DNA from 3 places in the Streptomyces sp. NPDC048001 genome. Region 3 is predicted to be linked to each of the others. Evidence: riboswitches for the same ligand, from Rfam matches in the RefSeq annotation. Region 3 holds a riboswitch; each other region holds the start of a gene.

Region 1 (6,169 bases), on a different contig from region 3:
GCGGGCCGCCACGAGGCGGTCCGGGCGGACGGCTGGACCTACCACCAGGCCGGCGCGCCCGGCCGGGCCATGCAGGCGCTGCGGGTCACCGTCCCCTACGGGACCCAGGGCGACCTGGTCCGGGTGCACCCCGGCGAGGAGTGGCTGCACGTCGTCGAGGGCCGGCTGCGGCTCGCGCTCGGCGACACCGTGCACGAGCTGGGGCCGGGGGACAGTGCGCACTTCGACTCGGAGACCCCCCACCGCATCGCCGCCGCCGAACCCGGCGGCGCCGAGCTGCTCTTCGTCCACACGCTGCTCCGGAGCCCCGACCCCCACCCCCACGGATCCGTCCGCCCCTGACCCGAGACAGGTGATCACGCGATGTCCCACGACCCCTTGGACGGCCGCAGCGGCGAGGCGGGCGGACCGCGCGGGGACCGCTTCCCCCGCGGCCTGGTGATACGCCTCTTCGCCTACCTGGTCGCCGGCCACGTCATCGCGGCCTTCCTCTACCTGCTGTTCCTGGTGGGAGGCTCGAACCAGTAGACCCGCCGCTCCGCAGGGGACGGCGTGCACCCGAGGGGCCCGCGGGCCCCTCGGGTGTCTCGCGGGCTCAGGCGCCGTCGAGGAGCCGCCCGCGCAGCCGTTCACGGGTGGCGGGGGAGAGGCCGAGACCCTCGGACAGATAGCGCTCCGTACCGCCCCAGGTGTCGTCGATGGCCTCGAAGGCCGCCTCCAGATAGGAGGCGCGGGCGTCGAAGAGGGGGTTCAGCAGCTCCATGACCGCGGGCGACATCCCCTCGGGGGCACCGGGCCCGCGCCGGACCTTGTAGCGGCGGTGCGGGTCGTTGGACTTGAGGTAGTCGGCCTCGATCGCGTCGCGCTCCACGCCGACGGCCAGGAGGGTCACGGCCACGGACAGACCGGCGCGGTCCTTGCCCGCCGCGCAGTGCATCAGGGCCGGGACGCTGTCCTCGGCGATCGCGTGGAGCACACGGCCGTGCTCCGCGGTCCGCTCCCGGATGATCGAGCGGTACGACTCCGTCATCCGCGCCGCGCCCTTGCCGTCGGCGAGGATCGCCTTCAGCTGCTCCAGGTCGCCGTCGCGCACCATCCGCCAGAACTCGGCGCCGTCGGCCGGGTCGCTCAGGGGGAGGTTGAGGTTGCGCACCCCGGGGAGGTCGACGTCCGGTCCCTCCAGCCGCTGGTCCGCCGCGTTGCGGAAGTCGAAGATCGTGTGGAGCCCGAGCGAGGCGAGGAACGCCGCGTCGGCGGCGGTCGCGTGCGCGAGGTGACCGCTGCGGTAGAGCCTGCCGTGGCGGACTGTGCGGCCGTCGACGGTCGGCAGCCCGCCCACGTCCCGGAAGTTTCGGACTCCGGCGAGCTCGGGCTCGGCCGACGGGGCCTGCGGCAGCTGCTGCGTCACATGGACTCCTTCGGGTCACAGCCGTCGGCGGGGGCCGACGAGGGCGGGAACCCGACGATACGACATCCGTTTCATGCGGCAACCATCTCGACCGGGGGCGCGGGAAGCGTCGGGCACCGGGCTTCCGCCCCGGCCCCGCGCCCCTGCGCCCCGTGGCGCCGGTCCGCACTCTCCCGGGGTGGAGCGGGCGTGCGCCGGCCCGGTGGAGGGGAATGGGGGCGAAGGGGACGAGGCCCCCGGGCCCTGCGCGGCAAGTGCACTATTCGATAAGCCTTCGCGCTTTCTGTCCGGATTGGGTTTTTGAGTAGGCGGTGTCCTTTCATGGGGGAAATGGGAATGCCTGGGTGAGCAGGATCATAATCGTGACGCACCGTGCCCGCTGCCGGAGTGTCAGTTCCAGTTCAGGGACGGAAGTTGACGGGTGGTCGCCCACGCAGGGTGATGGGGTGCGGTGATCGTGCGGGAGTTCCCGGGGTGCGGTGGATCAGGGTGGGTTGTTCCGCCGGGGCGGCTCGCCTACGGTCACGCTCAATCCGGACGGACCGCCTAGTCCTGCCGCCGACCGGAGTTCGCACTCACCCACGCGTGGCAGGAGCGGGGGACCCAGGTAGTACGCCGTATCCGGTTGATTTCGGACGGCTTGGGGTGAAATCGCGTGTACTGCGCGATCGGGCATCTCCAGCTCGAACCCGACAGCTCACCTCGCAGGCGCCGGAGAGGAATGCGCCATGCCCGGAAAGGGTAAGCACCGCCGTCCCAAGTCCACCTCGCTGACCCGCGGTTTCGTCGTCGCGGGCACCGGCGGCGCCGCCATCGCCCTGCCGCTGCTCGGCGCCGCGGGCGCCCACGCGGCCACGGGCCAGGCGCCCGCCGCCGCACCCGCCCGGGCCGCCGCGGCGCCCGCTGCCGCCCCCGCGGCGGCCCCGGCCCCGGCCGCGGCCGCGCAGGCGCCCCGCACGTACACCGTCGTCGCCGGGGACTGCCTGTCGCAGATCGCCGAGGACAGCGGCCTCCGCGGCGGCTGGAAGCAGCTCTACGACGACAACCGCCGCGCCATCGGTGCCGACCCCTCGCTGATCCACCCGGGGCTGGAGCTCACCATCGGCGCGAAGTCCGCGGCGAAGAACGACCCCGAGGTGCGCACCGGATCGGCGCCCCGCGCCTCGCGTGACGACGCCCGCGAGGCGGCCCCGGCCCAGGCCGCCGCCCCGGCCGAGAAGGCCGCCGCCCCGGCCGGGAAGGCCGCGGCACCGGCTGGGAAGGCCGCCGCGCCCGCGCAGAAGCCCGCCGCCGAGGCCCCCGCCTCCGGCTTCAGCGCCCCCATCCCCGGGGCCACCGTCTCCACGCCGTACCGCCAGAGCGGCGCCATGTGGTCCAGCGGCTACCACACCGGTGTCGACTTCATCGCCTCCACCGGTACCTCGGTCAAGGCCGTGGGAGCCGGGACCGTGGTCTCCGCGGGCTGGGCCGGGGCCTACGGCAACGAGGTCGTGATCCGCCACACCGACGGCACCTACTCGCAGTACGCCCACCTCTCCTCGCTCTCCGTCTCCGGCGGCCAGCAGGTGAGCGGCGGCCAGCAGATCGGGCTCTCCGGCTCCACCGGCAACTCCACCGGCCCGCACCTGCACTTCGAGATCCGCACCGGTTCCTCCTACGGCACGGACATCGACCCGGTGGCCTACCTGCGCCAGCACGGCGTCTCGATCTGACGCCCCCCGCACGTTCCGCCGCCGGCCCGCGCCGGCGGCGGACCGCTTCCCGGGCCTCGACGCGTCCCCCGCACCGCCACCCCGCGGAGCGGGGGATTCCGCGTATTCCGGCTTGGGGGAAACTTGACCGGTGGTAAAGATCACCCGGCGTCAACCCCTCCCTACGGTCGCGTAGGTCACATCCGGGCAGGGAAAATACTGTCCGTGGCAGACGATTCGAGAACACGGACCAGCGGCACATTCGGGTCGTACGCAGCGATCGGCGACAGCTTCACCGAGGGTGTCGGCGACCCCGGACCGGACGGCGCGTTCGTCGGCTGGGCCGACCGCTTCGCGGTGATCCTGGACGACCTCGCGCCGGAGGGCGCCTTCCGCTACGCCAACCTGGCCGTACGCGGCAAACTGCTCGACCAGATCGTGGCCGACCAGGTCCCGAGGGCGAAGGAACTCGCCCCCGACCTGGTCTCCTTCTGCGCGGGCGGCAACGACATCATCCGCCCCGGCACCGACCCCGACGACGTCGCCGCCCGCTTCGAGCGCGCCGTGGCGGATCTGACCTCCTCGGTGGGCACGGTCATGGTGACCACCGGCTTCGACACCCGGGACGTCCCCGTCCTGCGCCACCTGCGGGGCAAGATCGCCACCTACACCGCGCACGTCAGGGCGATCGCCGACCGCTACGGCTGCCCGGTCCTCGACCTCTGGTCCCTGAGGTCCGTGCAGGACCGGCGGGCCTGGGACACCGACCGGCTGCACCTCTCCCCCGAGGGGCACACCCGGGTCGCGCTCCGGGCCGCCCAGGTGCTGGGCATCGAGGTGCCCGCCGACCCCGACCAGCCCTGGCCGCCGCTGCCCCCGCGGGGCGCCCTGGAGGTGCGCCGGGACGACATCCACTGGGCCCGCGACCACCTGGTGCCCTGGATCGGCCGCCGCCTGCGCGGCCAGAGCTCCGGCGACCACGTCGAGGCCAAGCGCCCGGACCTCATGCCCCTGTGAGCCGCCACGTCCGGCCGCCCCGGACCCCGGGGCCGGGCGGGACCGCCCACGGGCCGGGCGCCGCCGCCCGGTGGCCGTCCCGTCCGCTCCCGGACGGGCGGTGCACGGGCAGCGGGGCCGCCCTCTCTCAGCCGCCGGCCGGCGCCGGAACCTCCCGGTCCAGCCCCAGCTCGCGGGCGAGCGCGTCGTCCGCCCACTGGAGCATGGCCGCCCGGGACACCGCGCCTGCGTAGCAGGTCATCTGCACGGCGAGGCCGTCCAGGAAGGCCGTCAGGCGCCAGGCGGCCGCCGCCGGGTCCTCGCAGGAGAACTCGCCCGCCGCGGCGCCCTCCGCGATCACCTCGGCCAGGGCGGACTTCCACTGCTGGTCCAGCCCGCGCGACAGATCGCGCAGGTCCGGATCGCGCAGCGACATCGACCACGCCTCGATCCACAGGCGCCACCCCTTGGCCTGGCCCGTGGGCGCGTACCAGCGCACCGCCGAGCGCAGGCGCCGCAGCGCGGAGGTGCGCCGGGCGGCGATCTTGCGCAGATGCCGCAGATCGGCGTCGGCGGCATGGCTGAACGCGGCGGCCACCAGCTGCTCCCTGGAGGAGAAGTGGTAGAGGACGAGCGCGTTGCTGACACCGAGCGCGGTGGCGACGTCGGCGATCCGCACCGCCGCCGCACCGCGCTGCTCGATCTGCTCCACGGCGGCGTTCAGCAGCTCCTCCCGGCGCTGCGCAACGCTCAATCGGACTCTGGCCACGGCCGTCACCCTACACAGCGGATCTTGGCGCGGGTCCAGAGTGCGGAGCCTCTAATTCCGGTCATTCCGGAGGCGTGACGCAGAGCCCCCCGGACCGGCTCCGGCCCGTGGTGCACCCCGGTGGCCCTGCTGCCCTGCGCCGGGTGTCCCACCGGGTCGGGCACCCGCCGCGGGCCCGCCACGGGCGCCCCGGGGGCCGGGGAGGGGCGGGACGTCGACGGCGGGCGGGGCATGGCGGCCTCCTGAAGGGGTGTCCGGATCTCCACCCGTACGACGGGGCAGGCCCGGCCGGATGTGACACCCGCCCCGACCGCCCCCGCCCGCAGCCCCCGCCGCGTCCCGGCGACCGGCCCCCGGAGGACGGACGCCCCGGCCCCGTCCGGCGGCCGTCCGGAGGCGGCGGGCGCACGATGAAGACGGGGCCGACGACCCCTGCACCGCCACGGCAGGGAACACGGCGACCCGCGCACACGTTGCCCGGGGACCGCGGACGCCCCGTCCGAACCGGCCGGAGCGCCGGGGAAAACCCATAATGGAAGCAACCGCCGACCACCAGGAGGTGCCGTGACCGGCGCAGGTCCCTTCCACCCGCTGCGTGCGCGGCTGCGCGCCCTCAGGACCGCCGCCTTCGGCGCCGACCCTTCGGGTGAGCGCCTGCGGCGCATCCGGAGTTCGCCCAACTTCTCCGACGGCTCCTTCCGGAACCCGATCGGCGCCCGGACGCGCCCCTCCGGCGCCTCCCTGTCGGAATTCGCCCGGATCTACTTCGAGAAGGAGGCGCGGGCCCGCCGCAGCCCGTCCGGCTCGGTGCCCGTGCACACCACCACCCTCGCCGACCTGGCCCGGCGGCCCGCCTCCGGCCTGCGCCTGACCTGGATGGGACACTCCAGCGTCCTGGCCGAGATCGACGGCCGGCGGGTCCTGTTCGACCCCGTCTGGGGGCAGCGCTGCTCCCCCTTCGACTTCGTCGGCCCCCGCAGACTGCACCGTGTGCCCGTCCCGCTCGCCTCCCTCGGCACCGTCGACGCCGTGGTGATCTCGCACGACCACTACGACCACCTCGACCTGCCCACGATCCGCGACCTCGTCGGATCCGGCACGGTCTTCGCGGTGCCCCTGGGGGTCGGGGCCCATCTGGAGCGCTGGGGCGTGGCGCCGGACCGGCTGCGCGAACTCGACTGGAACGAGACCACCGACATCGCGGGGCTGCGCCTGACCGCCACCCCGGCACGCCACTTCTGCGGCCGGGGCCTGCGCAACCGGCAGCACGCCCTGTGGGCCTCCTGGGCCGTCGCCGGGCCCGAG
Region 2 (6,169 bases), on a different contig from region 3:
CCCACCCGGTCCACGTAGTCGTGGTGGGTGAAGCGGTGCACGTCCCTGTCGGACAGGCGGGGATAGGGGGCGAAGAAGCGGTAGTACTTCGACTCGTCGGAGACCTGCTCGTAGAAGCTGACGAGCCGGTCGGCGTCGGCGGGGGTGATGGGTCTGATGCGGGCCGTCCCGCCGTCGCGCAGCACGACGTCGGCTTCCCAGTGGTCGGGGTAGGCGTGCTCCGGCTCGGTCCGCGTGGGCATGGGCCAAGCGTACGGCGGTACCTGCGCTCGCGTACCGGGGCGGCCGGGGGCAGGCTGAGGCCCGTCCGCCCCTTGACCGGGAGGGCTCCCGCCCCGGCGGGGGCACGCCGGACCGTATGCCACACTGGTCTAGACAACCCGTAGCACTCGAAGGGCAACACCATGGCTGAGCGTCGCGTCAATGTCGGCTGGGCCGAGGGCCTCCACGCCCGCCCCGCGTCCATCTTCGTCCGTGCCGCCACGGCCTCCGGGGTCCCCGTGACCATCGCCAAGGCGGACGGCGCCCCGGTCAACGCCGCCTCGATGCTGGCCGTGCTGGGGCTCGGCGCCAAGGGCGGCGAGGAGATCGTGCTCGCCTCCGAGGCCACCGACGCCGACGCCGCGCTCGACCGCCTGGCCAAGCTGGTCGCCGAGGGCCTCGACGAGCTGCCCGAGACGGTCTGACCGCAGCGGGCGGCCCCGGCGGCCGTCCGCACGTCCGCGCCCGGTGAGCCGCGGCACCCCGGAGGGTGCCGCGGCTCACTGCCGGTCCGGGCCGCCCTGCGGTGCGCACACCTCCGTGGTCCGCCGGGTCCGGGGGTCCCTCCACCGTCCACCGCCGGCGCGGATACCGGCCGGCCGCCGCACGCGGCACCGCAATTCCCCGGATGAATTCCCCCGCGATCCAGGGCCGTGAATTCATGCGAAGCAACGCACCCGGCGCGACGGAAATACACGCAATTCCGGGAGGGCATCGCAAGGACGCCCCTCCCCCGTCACCCCTTTGTATACGGACCTCGTGTTACGTGCGGACGCGTTCGGTGTTTACGGAATGTTGCGAGGTCCTCACGGGCTCCACGCGGCGGAGCCGGTGGGCCGCTGCGGACCGCTCCGCGTGCAGGGCCGTCAGGGCGCGGGCGCGCTCCACGTCGCCCCGGGCGACCGCGTCCACGATGGCGCCGTGCTCCACCCACTCCTCGACGGGTGCCGCCGCGGGCTCGACCGCGTACATCCACGCCACCTTGTGGCGCAGCTGGGTCAGCAGGGCGATCAGCCCGGGGCTCGCGCTGGCCTGGGCGAGCGTCTCGTGGAACCAGGTGCCGAGGGACCTGAGATCCTCGCCCTGACCGCGCCGGGCGCGGTCCTGCCCCAGCCGGACCAGGCCCCTCAGGACCCTCAGATGCGCCTCGCTGCGCCGCTGGGCCGCACGGGCCGCGCCGAGGGGCTCCAGCAGGGTGCGGACCTCCAGCAGGTCGGCGGCCTCCTGCTCGGTGGGCTCGCAGACATGCGCCCCGGCGTGCCGCCGGGTCACCACGAACCCCTCCGACTCAAGGGTCCGCAGGGCCTCGCGGACAGGGACGCGGGAGACGCCGTAGCGGCGGGCGAGCTGCTCCTCGGTCAGGCGGCTGCCGCGCCGGAAGACGCCGGAGACGATGTCGTCGCGAATAGCCGTGCATACAGAGTGCGCGGGAATGCGCATGACCGAACCTCCGCCGTATCCGCACGAAACCAGCGCCGGCTGACGCGTGTCCCGTGACTCTATTCCAGTCGGCGGGGTTTTCCGAAGGGCGACCGGAATCCACACATAATCTTCTGGCCTTTTGGCCGGAATCGGTGGAACAGTCGGCCGCGACGGCGGAGGCCCTCCCCGCGAGGGACGGGAGGACCCCCGCCGAGGGGACACCGGACGGGTGAAGGCAGGGGCACGGGTGAGGGCCGGGACACGGATCCGGCCCAGACCGCCGCGGGCCGGAGGGGCCGTCCGCGGTGCGGACCGCCCGGCGCACGGGGACGGGACGGCGGCCCGGTGCGGGCGGCCCACCCGGACGGGGCGGGCCGCAGGGGGTCAGACGCCGACGCCGTGGGAGCGGAGGTAGGCGACGGGGTCGATGTCGGAGCCGTACTCCGCCGTCGTCCGCGCCTCGAAGTGCAGGTGCGGGCCGGTGGAGTTGCCGGTGGAGCCGGAGAGGCCGATCTGCTGGCCCGGCGCGACCCGCTGGCCCACCCCGACGCCGACGGAGGACAGGTGCCCGTACTGGGTGAAGGTGCCGTCGTCCATCCGGATCACCACGTTGTTGCCGTACGCGCCGCCCCAGCCGGCCTCGACGACGGTGCCGGCGCCGACGGCGACCACGGAGCTGCCCATCGGGGCCCGGAAGTCGACACCGGAGTGGCTGCCCGAGGACCACAGGGCGCCGCCGGCCTGGTAGCCGGTGGTCACATGGGAGCCCGCCACCGGGAGGCGGTAGGCGTTCAGGCGCTTGCGCTCGGCCTCACGGGCGGCGCGCTCCTCGGCCTCGCGCAGCTCCCTGGCGCGCTCCTCGGCCCGGCGCTCGGCCTCGGCCCGGGCCTTGGCGGCGGCGCGCCGCTTCGCCGCGGCCTCCTCGGCGGCCTCGCGCTGCGCGGCGGCCTGGTCGGCTATCTCGTCGGCGAGCGAGGTCTCCACGGAGATGACCTGCGTCAGACCGGTGTCCTCGGGGGTGGCCGCCAGGGGCTCGGCCGCGAGGGCCGGGGAGGCGAGACCGCCCACGACGCCGGTGGTGGCGAGCGTGGCGGCACCGGCGAGGCTCGCGGTCCTGCGCGTCAGGCGGCTCGGGGCACGATGCTTCCCGGTGGCACGGGTGAACGCCATGGAGAGGCGGATCCTTTCCTTCCGTCTCGCCTACCGGGTTAGCTGACGGGTTCGGAGCAGGAAGGTCTCCTACGGGCGCCTCCGCGGACGAAGGCCCCCGATTCACCCCAGGGAGAACGCTCCGCCGCCCTCCACGGGCGGGGAGTTGGGTCCCCGGCTCCCCGGGCTCACACCCTGCGGGGACTCGGCGATGACTGTCCGGTGCCGCCGGTGCGGCAGGTACGGGGCGGACAGCCGGACCGACGCTAGGCAGTCGGAGGGCCCATCACCAAACGGACAAGGGCTTTTGTCATACACGCCACATGACATAACGCCACTTACGCCAAAGAGCCAGATCAATCGCTCATTCAGGACATAGGGGACGGGCCCTCGGATCCGGGCAGACGCCCGAGGACCCGTCCCCCCGTACGCGGGCGGCGGTCAGCCCGCGACCACCGTCACCTCTCCGATCCCCAGGGCCTCCACCGGCTCCCGGATCGCGGAGGCGTCGCCGACGAGCACGGTGACCAGGCGGTCGACCGGGAAGGCGCCGACCGCGGCCGCGGTCGCCTCCACGGTCCCCGTCCCCGCGAGCCGCGCGTACAGCCTCGCCTGGTAGTCGTCGGGCAGGAACTGCTCCACCTGGTCCGCAAGGGTGGCCGCCACGGAGGCGGCCGTCTCGTACTTCAGCGGCGCGACACCGACAAGGTTCTGCACGGCCACGTCCCGCTCGGCGTCCGTCAGCCCCTCGGAGGCGAGCGTCCGCAGCACCTTCCACAGGTCGTCCAGGGCCGGGCCCGTGTTGGGCGTGTCCACGGACCCGCTGATCGCCAGCAGCGCGGCCCCGGAGCCGTCCGGCGCGGAGCGCAGCACCTGCCCGAAGGCGCGCACCCCGTAGGTGTAGCCCTTCTCCTCGCGTAGGACCCGGTCCAGGCGGGAGGTCAGGGTGCCGCCGAGGCAGTAGGTGCCGAGCACCTGCGCCGCCCAGACGCTGTCATGGCGGTCGGGGCCGACGCGCCCGATCAGCAGTTGGGTCTGCACGGCCCCGGGCCGGTCCACGATCACCACACGGCCGGTGTCGTCGGCGGTGGCCGCGGGGACGGGGCGCTGCGCCGCCTTGTCACCCGTCCAGGCGCCCAGGGTCCCGGCGAGCACGGCGTCCACGTCGAGACCCGTGAGGTCGCCGACGACCACGGCGGTGGCCGTGGCGGGCCGGACATGGGCCTCGTAGAAGGCCCGCACCGCGGCCGCGTCGATCCGGGAGACGGTCTGCTGGGTGCCCTGCCGGGGGCGGGAGATGCGCAGCGCCGCCGGGAACAGCTCGGCGGAGAGCTGCTTGGCCGCACGGCGGGCCGGGTTGGCCATCTCGTGGGGGATCTCGTCCAGGCGGTTGCGGACCAGGCGGTCGACCTCGCCGGAGTCGAAGGCCGGGGCACGCAGGGCGTCGGCCAGCAGCCCGAGCGCCTTGGGCAGCCGGGAGGCGGGCACCTCCAGGGAGACCCGCACACCGGGATGGTCGGCCATCGAGTCGAGCGTGGCCCCGCAGCGCTCCAGCTCGGCGGCGAACTCCTCGGCGCTGTGGCGGTCGGTGCCCTCGGAGAGCGCCCGGGCCATGATCGTGGCGACGCCGTCGAGACCCTCCGGCTCGGCGTCCAGCGGCGCGTCGAGCAGTACCTCGACCGCCACGACCTGCTGGCCGGGACGGTCGCAGCGCAGCACCGTCAGGCCGTTGTCCAGGGTGGCGCGCTCGGGGGCGGGGAACGCCCAGGGCCGGGGCTCCCCGGCGGTGGGCTGCGGGTGGAAGTCCATGGTCACGGCAGCGTCGCTCACTGGTCGGCCCCCTCGGTCGCAACGTTCTGTGCGGGCTCGTCGGTCTCTGCGGCGTTCTCCGCCGACTCGTCGGCGGCCAGCGGCTCGTAGACCAGCACCGCCCGGTTGTCCGGGCGCAGCCTGGCCTTGGCGACCGCCTGCACCTCCTCCGCGCTGACGTCCAGCACCCGCTGCACCGCGGTGAGGGCCAGCTGGGGGTCCCCGAAGAGCACGGCGTAGCGGCACAGCTCGTCGGCGCGGCCTGCCACGGTGCCCAGCCTGTCCAGCCACTCGCGTTCCAGCTGGGCCTGGGCGCGCTCCATCTCCTCCGGAGTCGGTCCCTCCGCGGCGAAGCGGGCGAGTTCCTCGTCGACGGCGGCCTCGATCCGCGGTACCTCGACACCGGCCGAGGTCTTCACGTCGAGCCAGCCGAGCGAGGGCGCGCCGGCCAGGCGGAGCAGGCCGAACCCGGCGGCCACGGCCGTCTGGTCGCGGCGGACCAGCCGGTTGTGCAGGCGGGACGACTCGCCGCCGCCGAGCACGGTGAGGGCGAGGTCGGCCGCGTCGCACGCGCGGGTGCCGTCGTGCGGAAGGCGGTAGGCGGCCATCAGCGCGCGCGCCGGGACCTCCTCGACGACCTCCTCGCGCAACTGCGCGCCGATGACGTCCGGCAGGGAGCCGTCGCGCGGCGGGTGCTTGCCGTCGTGACCGGGGATCGACCCGAAGTACTTCTCGACCCACGCCAGGGTCTGCTCGGGGTCGATGTCCCCGACGACCGACAGCACCGCGTTGTTCGGGGCGTAGTAGGTGCGGAAGAAGGCCCGGGCGTCCTCCAGGGTCGCCGCGTCCAGGTCCGCCATCGAGCCGATCGGGGTGTGGTGGTAGGGGTGGCCCTCGGGGTAGGCGAGGGCCGTCAGGCGCTCGAAGGCGGTGCCGTAGGGAACGTTGTCGTAGCGCTGTCGGCGCTCGTTCTTGACGACGTCGCGCTGGTTCTCCATGGACTCGTCGTCGAGTGCGGCGAGCAGCGAGCCCATGCGGTCGGCCTCCAGCCAGAGGGCGAGCTCCAGCTGGTGCGCGGGCATGGTCTCGAAGTAGTTGGTCCGCTCGAAGCTCGTGGTGCCGTTGAGGGAGCCGCCGGCCCCCTGGACGAGCTCGAAGTGGCCGTTGCCCTTCACCTGCCCCGAGCCCTGGAACATGAGGTGCTCGAAGAGGTGCGCCAGCCCGGTGCGCCCCTCGACCTCGTGGCGGGAGCCCACGTCGTACCAGAGGCACACCGCGGCGACCGGGGTCAGGTGGTCCTCGGAGAGCACCACGCGCAGGCCGTTGGCCAGCCGATGCTCGGTCGCTGTCAGGCCGCCGGAGCCGGCCTGGCCTGTGGCCGTGTGACCCATGGGCATGTACGTCCCTTCGATCGCGATGTGAAAGAGTCCTGCCACCCTATGCAAGCGCACCAGCGGGTGGCGAAGTTCCCGTCCGGCCTCCGCGTCCCTCTTCCGGGTCGTGAGGGCGTTGTCGGCGGGACGGTCCA
Region 3 (6,169 bases):
TCCGGAACCGGAAGAGGTACGCCGTGCACCGTCCCGCCTCCCGCCATGCCCTGCCCGAGTTCACCGACCGCTCCCCGCTCGGCACCCGCACCCTGGACCCGTACGCGAAGCTGTTCGGCGAGCGGATCGTCGTCCTCGGAGCGCCGCTCGACGACACCGCCGCCAACGACGCCGTCGCCCGGCTGCTCCTCCTGGAGCACGCCTCACCCGGGCAGGACATCCAGCTCCACATCAACTCCCCCGGCGGCCCCTTCGCGGCGATGACCGCCGTATACGACACGCTGGCGGCCATCACCTGCGACGTCGCCACCACCTGCATCGGCAGGGCCGACTCCACCGCGGCGCTGCTGCTCGCCTCCGGCACACCGGGCAAGCGCTCGGCACTGCCCGGTTCACGCATCCTGCTCCGGCAGCCCGCGGTGGACGAGCCGCTCCACGGGAGCCCCTCCGACCTCGCGGTCCACGCCGAGGAACTGCTGCGCCGACGCGCGCTGACCGTGGCCCTGACGTCCCGTCACACCGGTCGGGACGAGGCCGCGGTGGCCGGGGACCTCGAACGGGACCTGGTGCTCGACGCCCGGGCGGCGAAGGCGTACGGAGTGGTGGACCACGTCCTCGGGGGCCGCCGCGGCACGGGGTGGACCGCGTGATCCCCGAACCGCCGCGACTGCCCGCGCCGACCCGGGCCGAGGGGGCCTACCTCGACAGCTACCTCCAGGCCGCCGACCGACTCGGCCGCGCCAACCCGGCCCGCGCGGAGCGCACCTACGAGGCGCTCCGGTCCGCCCAGGCGCTGGTGGGAAGCGCGATCGCGCTGCGCGATGCCCTCACCCGGATGCACCGCAACGGGGAGAGCGACGTGCACAGCGCGACCCTGGCCCGGGCGCTGCGCGCCCTCGACGGCGAACGGCGGACGAACCGCCTGACCCTGCCGCCCCTTTCGGGGCCGGAGGGGATCTGACGGAAGGTCCGCCCCTGTCAACCGCCGACGGGGTAACGGTGTTCGTCCCTCGTTCGGTGGAGCGGGGACGACGACTCCGTGCTCCGGAGCAGTTGCGGGCGAGGACCACCGATTTGGCTGAACCGGTCGGTTTCGATGCTGGTACGACGATGGTTCCGGCGGGAGCCGGGGGCGCCCCAACACCCCTGCCCACCCGAACAGATCAGTCGTGATCGGCTTCACAAAAGCCGTTTCAACTCGGAAATCGGACATCCGTGAGTCACGATCCCTGGGACGACAAGCCCCCGTCACCTCGACGGGGCGGTCCGGGCGGACGCTGAGTCCTGCCGCCGTGCCGGGCGTCGGGTCGACGGAAGTGCATCGGCAGGAGTGGAGGACCCGGCAGTACGGGGCGACCGGTGGTTCCGGTCCGCTCCTCGGGGTGAAGCCGCTGCGGCGGCCGGGCGTCTTCGCGGTCCGAACCCGACAGGTCACCCTTCACAGGCGGCAGACGAAGGGTTGCGCATGACCGCGCAGACGCAGGTTCCGTTCCCCTCCTCCTCCGTGCCCGCCGCCCCCCGCGGCGCCCGCCTCCCCCGCACGGGCGTCGTCTCGGCACTGACGGCCGCCGTGGTGGGCGGCTCCCTCCTGGTGCCGGGCGCGGCACCGGAGGCCGCCGCGTCGAGCAGCCACGCGGGCACGGCGCTCCGGGTGGCCGCCTCCAAGAAGGGCGCGCCCTACCGCTACGGGGCGGCCGGGCCCTACCGGTTCGACTGCTCGGGGCTGACGCTCTACTCGTACCGGAAGGCGGGCAAGGCGCTGCCGCGCACGGCCCAGCAGCAGTACAACCGCACCAGCCGCATCTCCGCGGGCAACCGCCGCCGCGGGGACCTGGTGTTCTTCCACTCCGGCGGTTCCGTCTACCACGTGGGCATCTACGCCGGGAGCGGCCGCATCTGGCACTCCCCCAAGACCGGCGACGTGGTGCGGCTGGCCAAGATCTGGACGAAGCGGGTGTCCTACGGCCGGGTGCGGTGACCCGGCGGCGGGACGGCCTGGGCGGCCGGGACCGGCCGCTCGGGGGAGGCGCTCCCGGCCGCCCGGGGAAGGCGCTCCCGGGCCGCCGGGCCGCCGAGCCCGGCCTCGGCTGCCGCCGGGGGCCGGGGCCCCGGCTCGCCCCGGCCGTGCCGGGGCGGGAGGGCGGGCTCCGTCAGCGGCTCCGGTTCCGGCAGGGGCAGGACGACCCACACCGTCTTGCCGCCGTCCTCCGTCGGGCTGACGAACATCCGTCCGCCGTGGTGGGCCGTGAGCGAGCGGATGATCCCCATGCCGCGCCCGTTGTCCTGCCGCACCGCCGCGGGAAGCCGGCGGGGCCAGCGCGGGTGGCTGTCCGTGACGCCCACCAGCAGCCGTCCCGCCGCCGTGCCCGGCCCGCCGTCCCCGGTTCCCGCCTCCTCCAGGAACAGGTCGACGCGGAACGTCGGGGACTGCCCGAAGGTGTGCTGAACGGCGTTGGTGGCGAGCTCGGAGACGATCAGGCGGACCGAGTCCCGCAGTTCGCCGTCCCCGGGCAGCCGCCAGGCGCCCAGCACGTCGGCGGCGTACCGCCGGGCCGTGGAGACCGACACCGGATCGCTCGGCAGGGTGACGGAGGCTTCTTGACGGTCTGCCATGGCGTTGCGGTCCCTTCCACCGGGGCGCGGTCCGGACGGCCGCGCGGGGCGGCCCGCCCCGGAATGCCCAACGCCGACAGGGTGCCATCCGGCACCGGGCGGGGGAGGCGTTCCGCCCGGATCAGGGGACAACTGTCGCCCGAAGCGGTGATGCCCGAGGCGTGCACCTGTTCGGCACGGGCGGCCGGGCCCGCCGGGCGAGGGCAGCCCGCGCGCCGCCCTCCCCGGGCGGGCCGCGGCGGGCTCATCCCGGCGGCGCGGTCGCCAGGACGGTTCCGGCCGCGGCGGCCACCTGGCGGTCCGTGAGATCGGCCCGGGCGGTGAGCCGGAGGCGGGAGACGCCGTCGGGCACCGACGGCGGTCTGAAGCAGCCCACCAGCAGCCCGGCGTCCCGGCAGTCGGCTGCCCACCGCACCGCGGCCTCCGGCGACGGTGCCCGCACCGAGACCACGGCGGCGTCCGGGCGGGCGGCCGTCAGACCGGCCTCGGTGAAGCGCCGGTGCAGCTCGGTGGCGACCGCGCGGGCCCGGGCGGGCAGGTGCGGCTCGCGCCGCAGGACCCCGAGGCTCGCGAGGGCGCCCGCGGCGGCGGCCGGGGCGAGGCCGGTGTCGAAGATGAAGGGGCGGGCGGTGTTGACCAGGTGCTCCACGACACGCGCCGGACCGAGGACGGCACCGCCCTGGCTGCCGAGCGACTTCGAGAGGGTGACGGTCGCCACGGTGCCCGGCGCCCCCGCGAGGCCCGCCGCGTACGGGGCGCCCCGGCCTCCGTCGCCGAGCACGCCGAGCCCGTGCGCGTCGTCGACCAGCAGCGCGGCGCCCGCCTCCCGGCAGGCGCCGGCGATCCCCGCCAGGGGTGCGGCGTCCCCGTCGACGGAGAACACCGAGTCCGTGACCACCAGCGCCCGCCGCCCGGGGTGCGCCTGGAGGGTCTTGTGCACCGCGTCCGGGTCGGCGTGCGGCACCACGGCCGTCTCCGCCCGGGCGAGCCGGCAGCCGTCGACGATCGAGGCGTGGTTGGCGGCGTCCGAGACGACCAGCGCACCGCGCCCGGCCAGGGCCGTGACGGCGGCGAGGTTGGCCGCGTACCCGGAGGACAGCACCAGCGCGGCCTCGAAGCCGCAGAAGGCGGCCAGCTCGCGCTCCAGCTCGGCGTGGAGCCGGGTGCTCCCGGTGACCAGGCGGGACCCGGTGGCGCCTGCGCCCCAGCGCAGTGCGGCGTCGGCCGCGGCCCGGGCGACCTCCGGGCGGCGGGTCAGCCCCAGGTAGTCGTTGCCCGCCAGGTCCAGCAGCTCCGAGGCGGCCTCGCGGGGGCGCAGGGTGCGGACGAGCCCGGCGCGCGCCCGGTGGCGCGCCTCCTCGTCGATCCAGTCGAAGGGGTCGATCCGGTCGACGGGATCGCGGGGGGCCTGCGCCATGGGGTCCGGTCCTTTTGTAGGCAGCGCACAGACCCTAGCGGGGCGGCAGCGCGCGCGGGATGTGGTCATACACACACCTGATTCCACCGCCGTTGTGCACATCCTCCTTGGCCCGGGCCCGTGCGGTGCGTCAGGATCAGCGCCATGGACCTGCTGAACACGCTGGTGGAAAAGGGCATGCGGCGCGAGCTGCCGACCCGTGAAGAAGCGCTCGCCGTCCTGGCGACCTCCGACGACGACCTGCTCGAGGTGGTGGCCGCGGCCGGCCGGGTCCGCCGCCAGTGGTTCGGACGGCGGGTGAAGCTCAACTACCTCGTCAACCTCAAGTCCGGGCTGTGCCCCGAGGACTGCTCCTACTGCTCGCAGCGCCTCGGCTCCAAGGCCGAGATCCTCAAGTACACCTGGCTGAAGCCGGAGGAGGCGACCGAGGCGGCGGCCGCGGGCGTCGCGGGCGGCGCGAAGCGCGTCTGCCTGGTGGCGAGCGGGCGGGGCCCGACCGACCGGGACGTGGACCGGGTGTCCAGGACCATCGAGGCGATCAAGGACCAGAACGGCGAGGTCGAGGTGTGCGCCTGCCTCGGCCTGCTCTCCGACGGCCAGGCCGAGCGGCTGCGGGCCGCCGGGGCCGACGCCTACAACCACAACCTGAACACGTCCGAGGAGACGTACGGGGAGATCACCACCACCCACACCTACGCCGACCGGGTGGACACGGTGAACAAGGCGCACGCCGCCGGGCTGTCCGCGTGCTCCGGCCTGATCGCCGGCATGGGCGAGAGCGACGAGGACCTGGTGGACGTGGTCTTCGCCCTGCGCGAGCTGGACCCCGACTCCGTGCCGGTGAACTTCCTGATCCCCTTCGAGGGCACGCCGCTCGCCAAGGAGTGGAACCTGACCCCGCAGCGCGCGCTGCGGATCCTGGCCATGGTCCGCTTCGTCTGCCCGGACGTGGAGGTCCGCCTGGCGGGCGGGCGCGAGGTCCATCTGCGCAGTCTCCAGCCGCTCGCCCTGCACCTGGCGAACTCGATCTTCCTCGGCGACTACCTCACCAGCGAGGGCCAGGCGGGCAAGGCGGACCTGGAGATGATCGCCGACGCCGGCTTCGAGGTCGAGGGCGCCGGCACGACGACCCTGCCGGAGCACCGGGCGGCCGGGGGCTGCGGCTCCGCGGGCGCGGCGGGCTCCGTGTGCGGCGAGGGCTCGGGCGGCTGCTCCGGCGGCGCCGGGGAGACCGCGTCCGCGACCGGGTCCGCCCCCGCCCCCGAGGCGGCTCCGGCCGGAGCCCGTACCGACCTGGTCGCGGTGCGGCGGCGCGGCGCGGGCACGGACCTGGCGCCCAATGCCTGAGTTCACCACCGGTGAGCTGCTGGACCTGGACCGGGCCCATGTGTGGCACCCGTACGGCCCGATGCCGGGCCGTACCGAGCCGCTGCTCGTGGAGTCGGCCTCCGGCGTCCGGCTCCGGCTGGCCCGGGAGGTCCACGGGCGGCGGGAGCTGATCGACGGCATGTCCTCGTGGTGGTCGGCCGTGCACGGCTACAACCACCCGGTGCTCAACGAGGCGGCCACCGCCCAGCTGGGACGGATGAGCCATGTGATGTTCGGCGGGCTCACCCACGAGCCGGCCGTGCGGCTCGCCGCGCGGCTGGTGGAGGTCACACCGGAGCCGCTGCGGCACGTCTTCCTGTGCGACTCCGGCTCGGTCTCCGTCGAGGTGGCCGCCAAGATGTGCCTGCAGTACTGGCGCTCCCTCGGCCGCCCGGCCAAGCAGCGGCTGCTCACCTGGCGCGGGGGCTACCACGGCGACACCTGGCAGCCGATGTCGGTGTGCGACCCCGAGGGCGGGATGCACGAACTGTGGCAGGGGGTCCTGCCCCGGCAGGTGTTCGCGGGGCCCCCGCCCGCGGAGTACGACGAGACCTACGCCGAGGAGCTGCGCGCGCTGGTCGCGGCGCACGCGCACGAGACGGCCGCGGTCGTGGTCGAGCCCGTGGTGCAGGGTGCGGGCGGGATGCGCTTCCACTCCCCGGCCTACCTGGCGGTGCTGCGCGAGGCCTGCGACGAGCACGAGGTGCTCCTGGTCTTCGACGAGATCGCCACCGGGTTCGGCCGGACCGGCGAACTCTTCGCCGCGGACCA

The links. A riboswitch is a leader RNA that binds a small molecule or an ion and turns the genes downstream of it on or off. The one in region 3 is predicted to bind cyclic di-AMP.
Positions count from the first base shown of each region.
Region 1: it holds a riboswitch for cyclic di-AMP, as region 3 does, so the genes downstream of both, ACGF15_RS01480 (peptidoglycan DD-metalloendopeptidase family protein) here and ACGF15_RS14960 (C40 family peptidase) in region 3, are expected to answer to the same signal.
Region 2: it holds a riboswitch for cyclic di-AMP, as region 3 does, so the genes downstream of both, ACGF15_RS10920 (M23 family metallopeptidase) here and ACGF15_RS14960 (C40 family peptidase) in region 3, are expected to answer to the same signal.

Region 1 is NZ_JBIDBN010000001.1:361,485-367,653, reverse strand. It holds gene ACGF15_RS01495 (XRE family transcriptional regulator) at 1-342, shown strand, start outside; gene ACGF15_RS01490 (DUF6126 family protein) at 364-528, shown strand; gene ACGF15_RS01485 (tyrosine-protein phosphatase) at 596-1,408, opposite strand; cyclic di-AMP (ydaO/yuaA leader) riboswitch at 1,975-2,132, shown strand; gene ACGF15_RS01480 (peptidoglycan DD-metalloendopeptidase family protein) at 2,137-3,120, shown strand; gene ACGF15_RS01475 (SGNH/GDSL hydrolase family protein) at 3,325-4,116, shown strand; gene ACGF15_RS01470 (TetR/AcrR family transcriptional regulator) at 4,244-4,864, opposite strand; gene ACGF15_RS01465 (MBL fold metallo-hydrolase) at 5,429-6,169, shown strand, end outside.
Region 2 is NZ_JBIDBN010000005.1:92,369-98,537, reverse strand. It holds gene ACGF15_RS10935 (GNAT family N-acetyltransferase) at 1-242, opposite strand, end outside; gene ACGF15_RS10930 (HPr family phosphocarrier protein) at 405-686, shown strand; gene ACGF15_RS10925 (GntR family transcriptional regulator) at 1,024-1,701, opposite strand; gene ACGF15_RS10920 (M23 family metallopeptidase) at 2,068-2,853, opposite strand; cyclic di-AMP (ydaO/yuaA leader) riboswitch at 2,866-3,053, opposite strand; gene ACGF15_RS10915 (pitrilysin family protein) at 3,274-4,641, opposite strand; gene ACGF15_RS10910 (pitrilysin family protein) at 4,659-6,038, opposite strand.
Region 3 is NZ_JBIDBN010000007.1:207,109-213,277, reverse strand. It holds gene ACGF15_RS14970 (ATP-dependent Clp protease proteolytic subunit) at 24-650, shown strand; gene ACGF15_RS14965 (hypothetical protein) at 647-961, shown strand; cyclic di-AMP (ydaO/yuaA leader) riboswitch at 1,308-1,462, shown strand; gene ACGF15_RS14960 (C40 family peptidase) at 1,466-1,978, shown strand; partial or broken gene ACGF15_RS14955 (ATP-binding protein) at 2,161-2,613, opposite strand; gene ACGF15_RS14950 (8-amino-7-oxononanoate synthase) at 2,858-4,030, opposite strand; gene bioB (biotin synthase BioB) at 4,175-5,377, shown strand; gene ACGF15_RS14940 (adenosylmethionine--8-amino-7-oxononanoate transaminase) at 5,370-6,169, shown strand, end outside.